2 regions of the Fictibacillus sp. Mic-4 genome follow, and region 2 is predicted to be linked to the other one. Evidence: riboswitches for the same ligand, from Rfam matches in the RefSeq annotation. Region 2 holds a riboswitch; the other holds the start of a gene.

Region 1 (4,218 bases), on a different contig from region 2:
TTCAAATCGAATCAGAGGAAGACAATCCGTACTATGGGGCGATGATCATTAAAAACGTCCATATCGAACCATCCCCGTTATGGATGCAAAACCGTTTAATGGCTGCAGGAATCAGGCCGATTAATAATGTCGTTGATATTACCAATTACGTTTTGCTTGAGTACGGCCAGCCACTTCATGCTTTTGATTATGACCGTCTTGGTTCGAAGGAAATTGTCGTTCGTCGTGCTAAACAAAATGAAGAGATTGTTACATTGGATGATGTGAAACGACAATTAAACGAAAATCATCTCGTTATTACAAACGGTAAAGAGCCCGTCGCTGTAGCCGGAGTAATGGGAGGGGCAACATCGGAAGTTCAGCAAGATACAACGACGATTCTTTTGGAAGCGGCCTATTTTAATAGCCAACGTGTTCGTGCCGCTTCAAAAGACCTTGGTCTTCGTAGCGAGTCCAGCACCCGTTTTGAAAAAGGAATTGACCGTAACCGCGTGTATGATGCCGCTCGCCGGGCCGCATCTTTAATGGCGGCCTATGCCGGCGGAGAGGTTGTCAGCGGGATTGTTGAAGCGGGAAGCCGCATCGTTGAGGAAATCAACGTAAGCGTAACACAAACGAGGATCAACGGACTGCTTGGCACGAACATTTCCCTTGATGAAATCGGTGAAAAGTTAAGCCGCCTTAAGCTTCCATACGAACAGAGTGGTGAAACGTTCACAGTAACGGTCCCGACCAGACGACCTGATATTACGATTGATGCGGATCTTGTGGAAGAAGTCGGGCGAATCTATGGCTACGATCGTATTCCGGCCACTTATCCGTTAAGTGAAGCAAGGCCGGGCGGATTGACACCATTTCAAGAGAAACGAAGAAAGGTTCGTCGTTATTTAGAAGGAGCGGGGCTTTACCAGGCTGTCACGTATTCTTTGACAACCCCGGAAAAAGCAAAAAGTTTCTCTTTTAAGAAGGAAGATGTTTATCCGATTTCGGTTGCGCATCCGATGAGCGAAGATCGGAGTACATTGCGTTTGTCCCTCATTCCACAGCTGCTTGAAGTGATTTTATACAATCAAAATCGGGCGCTTGAAGACATCGGCTTTTATGAAATTGGCTCTGTTTTTGTGAATAAAGAGCAAGAGCTGGTTAATTTGCCTGAGGAAAGAGTTTATCTTGCCGGTGCTTTATCGGGAATGTGGAACGAACACCCGTGGCAGGGGGAAAAGAAAAAGGTCGACTTTTTTGTTGCTAAAGGCATACTCGAAGGACTGTTTGCCGAACTTGGCCTTAGCACCCGGATTAGTTTCGAGAGTGGGGACGTCAGCGGAATGCACCCGGGAAGAACAGCTATTATTAAACTCGATAGCATTAAGATTGGATTAGTGGGCCAAATTCACCCGGCAACACAAAAGGAATGGGACATTAACGAAACATATGTGTTCGAGCTCGATTTAGGAAAACTGTTAGAAGCCGAAGTAGAACCGACTGTTTATTCCACATTGCCGCGCTATCCTTCGGTAACGCGCGATATTGCCTTAGTGATTGATGAAGACCTTCCGGCGGGTGACTTATATACGGTCATTCAGGAAGCCGGCGGAAATCTTTTAAAAGAAGTGAATTTGTTCGATCTATATCAGGGAGAGCGGATGGAACAAGGAAAGAAATCGCTCGCGTTTTCATTAAAATATTTCGACCCTGAACGGACGTTGACGGACGAAGAAGTTCTAAAAGCACATGAAAACGTATTGAAGAGCCTTGAAGAACGTTTCGGCGCTACATTGCGTAAATAAGGAAAAGTGTGACGAAAAGTCACACTTTTTTATTTTGAAAAATAAATCCGATAGAAATACTTGACTTTCTATTTTGAACAAATTAAAATGTTAAACAACAAACCAAACTTATCAAGAGCGGCAAAGGGAACTGGCCCGATGATGCCCGGCAACCTGCAGATTATGTAAGGTGCCAATTCCAGCAAAATGGTTGCCATTTTGAAAGATAAGGGAAATAGATTTTGCCTTAGCCTTTCCGGAATGGGAGGTTTTTCTTTTTTTTAACGAAGTTTTCGGTTCGATGAAATAGCTTATTCTTTGCGGTTTAAATAAAGCAATTCGAATAGATCGATTGGGAGGAATGGGCATGGGGAGCAAACAAGAGCATACAGAAACCATTTTTGAGCGAATTAAAGAGATGTTGGAGACGATGAAATTTGGCTCCATTACACTTGTCGTTCAGGATGGCAAAGTCATTCAATTGGAGCGAAGTGAAAAAGTAAGAATTAAATAATGTTGCGCTGACTAGACAAACTAGAGGCGGTTTTAACCTAATTGATTTAAAGGCGAAAAGTCTAATGTGGGAACTAAACAATTTGATGCATATAGGCTTGGAAGACCACCGGATCCTATTAGGTTAAGATCGCCTTTTTTGTTTAAAAAACAAAGGGGAGAGAGCACAGTGAAAAAGCAATTAACGTATGATACTTGGAGCGGAGAACAACTTAAAATTCCGTTTGAAGATGATACAAAAGGGGCGATCGAAGTTCTTCAATGGGCGTATGACGAATACGGGAAATCAATCGTTTATGCGTGTAGTCTCGGAGCCGAAGGGATGGTTCTTATTGATTTAATTTCAAAAGTGAAGGATGATGCAAAAGTTGTTTTTCTCGATACGAATGTCCATTTTAAAGAAACGTATGAGTTGATTGATAAGGTGAAAAAGAAATATCCAAAGTTGAATTTTGTTGTTGTAGAGCCAGAAATCACACTTGATGAGCAAGCGCTTCAGTATGGGGAAGAGCTCTGGAAGACCAATCCGAATCAATGTTGCCATTTGCGAAAAGTAATTCCGCTGCAAAAAGCGCTCGAGGGCAGTACAGCATGGATCACCGGATTGCGCAGAGACCAATCACCGACAAGAAGCAAAACGGAATTTATTAATAAAGACGAAAAGTTTAAATCCATCAAAGTTTGTCCATTAATCCATTGGACATGGAAAGATGTGTGGAGATACATCTATAAACATGATCTTCCATACAATCCATTGCATGATCAAGGATATCCGAGCATCGGATGTGAAAAATGCACGCTCCCAACGAATGATGCAACAAATTTACGTGCCGGAAGATGGGCATCTCTAGAAAAGACGGAATGTGGGCTGCATCAGACGTAAACAGGAGAGATAAACGATGATCGTAACGTATATAGCTTTTGCGGTAGGTTTCTTTTTTGCGATGAATATAGGGGCAAGTGGGGCAGCTGCGTCAATGGGGATCGCATATGGAGCGGGTGCCGTCCGGCGAAAAACCATCGCCCTTTTGATTTGCGGAGGGGGCATTTTCCTTGGGGCGGCAATTGGCGGGGGAGAAGTTGTCAAAACCATCGGATCGGGAATTGTTCCATCATCTTTATTAACGGTCAAAATCGTTGTCATTATACTTGCATCAGCGGCGGTATCTCTGTTTTTTGCCAATGTGATTGGGATCCCATTATCAACGAGTGAAATTACGGTTGGATCTGTAGTGGGAGTTGGAATTGCGTACAAAGCTTTATACCTGACCAATTTAGTAACGGTTATGTTTTTCTGGCTGTTTATCCCCGTTGTCGCTTTTTTGCTCGCATTCGGTGCATCAAAATTAATTAGCAAGATTGAGAAAACGTATCCGGTGATGAAAGCAAAACAACCGAAACGCTGGCTCGCTGTTTTGCTTATTGGTGCCGGCTTTCTTGAAGCATTTTCGGCTGGAATGAATAATGTAGCTAATGCAGTGGGCCCTCTAGTTGGTGCCGGATTGTTGTCCGTATCCGCAGGAACATTAGTTGGCGGGTTATTTGTTAGTTTAGGAGCGGTTTTTTTTGGCGGCAAAGTGCTTGAGACGAATGGAAAACGGATAACTCGGTTTTCCCTTTTAGAAGGATGCGCCATTTCCGGAACGGGAGGGATATTGGTCATTATCGCCTCTATTTTTGGTTTACCGGTTCCGCTAACACAGGTCACGACATCAGCGATCATCGGTCTCGGAACGGCGCAGAACGGATTTTACTTATGGCAAAAAAGCATTATTAACCAAATGATGAAAGTTTGGATCGTGTCACCTGTATTTTCACTTGTCATCTCATATGCGATGGTAAAGGTGTTCCTGGATAGTGATTTTTACACGTTTATCGTAATTGCCAGCGTGTTTTTGGCAACAATCGGATCTATTAGTCTTTTAAAAACGATTCGAAA
Region 2 (4,218 bases):
GAGGCAATCGAACGAAATCGATTATTGGATAGCTGCAGCATACGATGGTAATGTGCCAGAAGGGTTAGAAAGCTTGGAAATTCCAGCATCCAAATGGGCGGTATTTGAGGTGCATGGAGCCATGCCAGACGCTATGCAAAAAGTGTGGAAACAAATTTTTTCAGAATGGTTCCCATCAAGCGGCTTTAAGCCTGCGGGGACTCCTGAATTAGAAGTATATTCGGACGGCAATCCTAACGACCCCAATTATTATTCGGAAATCTGGATCCCGGTCAAATAAAGGGTAATTAAAAACACGAATGAAGCGGTTTAATGCCGGACTTCATTCGTGTTTTTCTTTTTGTAAATAAAGCATTTGGAAATACTACTAATAGAACAGTTGTTTAATTTCATTCCGGTAATGAGGGGAGGAAACAATCAAATGAAAATAGGGGCCCGGCAGTTTACCATACTTGTGATTCTCGTTACAATTGGGGATTCGCTCTTAGTGTTGCCGGCTATTCCCGCCTTTGAGGCCAAACAGGACGCCTGGATTGCCGCCATCGTAGGATTGATCATCGGACTCGTCGTTATTTATTTAATATGTACCGTGGGTAAGCTTTACCCTCAGTTAACGCTCATTCAATATTCGGAGAAAATACTTGGCAAGTGGCCGGGGAAAATGGTAGGATTTTTATTTTTATGTTATCTATTCGTATCCATTTCTACACATACACGAGAAATAGATGATTTTTTCACTACCGAAATTCTGCCGAATACGCCAATGATGGCGATCAGTTTTCTTTTTATTGGTATCGTTGTTATGGCAGCAATACTGGGATTAGAAGTTATTGCACGTTCTGCTGAACTATTTTTCCCAATCTTTCTTACCCTTTTTTTCGTTTTAATTGTATGTCTTACACCACAAATCGAGTTGCAGAACTTACAGCCGATCTTTGAAGGGGGAATGAAACCGATACTGCGGGGATCATTTGCAACGACTGCTTTTCCTTTTATAGAAGATGTTGTGTTTTTAATGATTTTTCCTAATATTATTCAGGCTGAAAAAATTAAAAAGAGATTTATCATAGGAGCGATGTTAGGTGGAATCGTTTTAATTCTATTTATCACTGTTTCCATTCTTGTTCTAGGACCTTATGATGTCGCAAATAGTATTTACCCAGGGTATGCCCTTAGTAAAAAAATAAATATTGGCAATTTCATTCAGCGAATCGAAATTATATTAGCCGTCATGTGGCTTCTGACGACTTATATCAAAGTCGCATTCTATTTTTACATCATGAACCTTGGACTAGTCCAAATAATGGAGATAAAAAACGAGAAAAACCTTCCTTTTGCACTCCCATTGGGTCTAATCGTTATCGTATTTTCATTGCTGGTATCGCCCCATATCGCCTATATCATTCATGTCATCAGCGCCTATTGGCCTTTTTTAGACGGGGTATACAGTGTGCTGTTGCCGCTTTTGTTGTTATTCGTTTATTGGCTTCGGAAAATTTTCAAAAAGCAAGATAAATGGTCTTCTTAAAAAAGACAACTGCTTTGATAAAAAAAACAGTTGTCTTTTATTCTACGTTCTAGATGATTGTTTCTAAACAATCCTGCTTATGACCCATTAAAAAAGCAGATTGATTTTTTTAACAAAAAACATAGTTGACACATCGGTATTATATGAATTATTATAAAATAAATTTTAAATCCATTGCCGGTTTTCCAATAGCTGATCGGATCAACCGAAGGCTCTTAATCTCAACTAAGATTAAGGGCTTTTTGTTTTTTTAGAATAACCGAAACTTATCAAGAGAGAGGGAGGGACTGGCCCAATGAACTCTCGGCAACAGACTGCATTTGAAGAACTGTGCCAATTCCTGCAAGCGAGAGCTTGATAGATAAGGAGAAGACTTTGCGACAGCCCTTTCCTTTTTATCAAGCGAAGGGGCTTTTTGCTATTTAAGGAGGTGAGTAATAGTTCCATTCAAAGTCCAAAGAAGAGAGGGGAGAGAAAATGACCGTTTCTATTTCTGTAAAAGAGAAGATTTTTTTGAAAGGCCAACGTGAAGTAAAGGTTCTTGAACATGTCGATGTCACGATTGATCAAGGGGAGTTTGTTACTATTATTGGTCCAAGCGGCTGCGGAAAAAGCACATTATTGAAAATCGTCGCAGGCATTGATAGTGACTATGAAGGATTTGTCAAAATCGGCAACAGAGAAGTGAAGGGACCAGGGACCAAACAAGGATTTGTCTTTCAAGAGCATCGCTTATTTCCGTGGTTAACGGTGGAGGAAAACATCGCAGCGAATCTTTCCCTCAGGAATTCCGAAGTGCGAAGGCGAGTCCACGAACTTATAGAAATCGTTCGCTTGAGTGGATTTGAAAAGTCTTATCCACGTGAGCTGTCAGGCGGTATGTCACAGAGGGTGGCGATAGCAAGAGCGCTTCTCCGGGATCCGGAAGTTCTGCTTCTTGATGAACCATTTGGGGCGCTGGACGCTTTCACGCGCAAACACCTTCAAGACGTTTTACTGGATATTTGGAAAGAAAGGCAAACGACGATGATTTTAGTGACGCATGACATTGATGAATCGGTCTATCTTGCCAATCGCGTCGCAATTATGAGCCCAAGGCCAGGCACTGTAGGCAAGTTGATCCCAATTCAGCTGCCATATCCTCGCAATCGTACGAATGAAGCGTTTCAAGCGGCCAGGCAACAAGTATTGGCAGAATTTGAGAAGACAGAAGAAGTGCATTTGCTTGATGGATCCGGGATTTAATAAAGGGGGAAGAAGAGATGGGAAGAAAAAAGATATACATACTGGCTGTTCTAGGGTTTTTGTTAGTTTTAGCGGGCTGCGATTTAAAAGCGGGAGGAGCGGAACAGGACGGAAAAGGTTTAAAAACAATCAATATCGGCATTCAGCAAAGCATTGGCCCGTTGCTGCTTGCAAAAGAGAAAGGCTGGTTTGAAAAGGAATTTAAAAAAGAAGGTATTGAAGTGAAATGGACGGAATTTCAAAGTGGGCCTCCCCATTTTGAGGCAATTGCTTCAGACCGATTAGACTTTGGCCAGGTCGGGAATTCACCTGTCATTGCCGCGCAGTCGGCTGGCATTCCGTTTAAGGAAATCGCAAATACAAGCAACGGACTGAAAGGAAACGCCATTTTAGTTCAGAAAGAGAGTGGAATAAAAGATTTAAAGGACTTAAAAGGAAGAAAGATCGCTGTGGCAAAGGGAAGCAGCGGGTTTAATTTGCTTTATCGCGCTCTTAGTAAGGCCGGGCTCAAACCGGATGATGTAAAAATCATCCAGCTACAGCCTGATGAGGCGCAGCCAGCTTTTGAAACAGGGGCTGTGGATGCATGGTCGATTTGGGAACCGTTCATATCGTTAGAAACTATTGGAAAAGGCGCGCGGATTTTAACTGATGGACAATTGCTGAACGTGTACTCTCCCGGGTTTACCGTTGTTCGCACGAAATTTGCTGAACAGCATCCGGAACAAGTCATTCGGTTCTTGAAAGTTTACGAGAAAGCCCGCCTTTGGGAGGAGAAACACCAGAGCGAAGCGGTATCCCTCTATGCGAAAGTGAAAAAAGTAGATCAAAAGATCATCAAGCAGGTCATCAAAAACAACAAGGCATTGAATATTCCTATCAGTGATGGCATCGTGAAGGCGCAGCAAAAAACAGCTGACTTTCAATATTCGCTTGATGCCATAAAGAAAAAAATTAATACGAACGAAGTGGTCGATAATTCTTATATTAAAAAGGCATTAAAAGAAGTGAAAAAAGAAGGGGGAGATAAAAATTGAGCCAGCCAAGAGGAGCTGCTGGAACAACCGGCATTTTTTCAAAAAACATTTTAGTCAAACGGTTGCCTAAAGTAAATGTGAGGGACCGGGCAAAGGTTTTTATAAGGGGATTGGCCGTTCCCATTTTCATCCTTTCCATTTGGCAATTGGCAGGGTCTTACGAGTGGATTTCAAAAACCGTTTTGCCGACACCGCTCGATATTTTGGCAGCATTCAGGGATCTGGCTGTTTCCGGAGACCTTGCCTCCCATTTGAAAATAAGCGTTTGGCGTGCGGCTGCCGGCTTTGTGATAGGGGCTGGTTTAGGATTGGTATTAGGGATGTTGGTCGGTTTTTCAAACAAGGCGGAACACTATGTCGACCCTTCTTTCCAAATGCTGCGTACCGTCCCTCATTTAGCGGTAGCGC

What was found. A riboswitch is a leader RNA that binds a small molecule or an ion and turns the genes downstream of it on or off. The one in region 2 is predicted to bind S-adenosylmethionine.
Region 1: it holds a riboswitch for S-adenosylmethionine, as region 2 does, so the genes downstream of both, WD019_RS04325 (YezD family protein) here and WD019_RS15675 (ABC transporter ATP-binding protein) in region 2, are expected to answer to the same signal.

Annotation. Positions count from the first base shown of each region.
Region 1 is NZ_JBBHZM010000003.1:113,354-117,571, forward strand. It holds gene pheT (phenylalanine--tRNA ligase subunit beta) at 1-1,787, shown strand, start outside; SAM riboswitch class I at 1,893-1,999, shown strand; gene WD019_RS04325 (YezD family protein) at 2,134-2,280, shown strand; gene WD019_RS04330 (phosphoadenylyl-sulfate reductase) at 2,449-3,162, shown strand; gene WD019_RS04335 (inorganic phosphate transporter) at 3,179-4,218, shown strand, end outside.
Region 2 is NZ_JBBHZM010000026.1:29,126-33,343, forward strand. It holds gene WD019_RS15665 (AraC family transcriptional regulator) at 1-280, shown strand, start outside; gene WD019_RS15670 (GerAB/ArcD/ProY family transporter) at 422-1,528, shown strand; SAM riboswitch class I at 1,792-1,896, shown strand; gene WD019_RS15675 (ABC transporter ATP-binding protein) at 2,006-2,773, shown strand; gene WD019_RS15680 (aliphatic sulfonate ABC transporter substrate-binding protein) at 2,791-3,810, shown strand; gene WD019_RS15685 (ABC transporter permease) at 3,807-4,218, shown strand, end outside.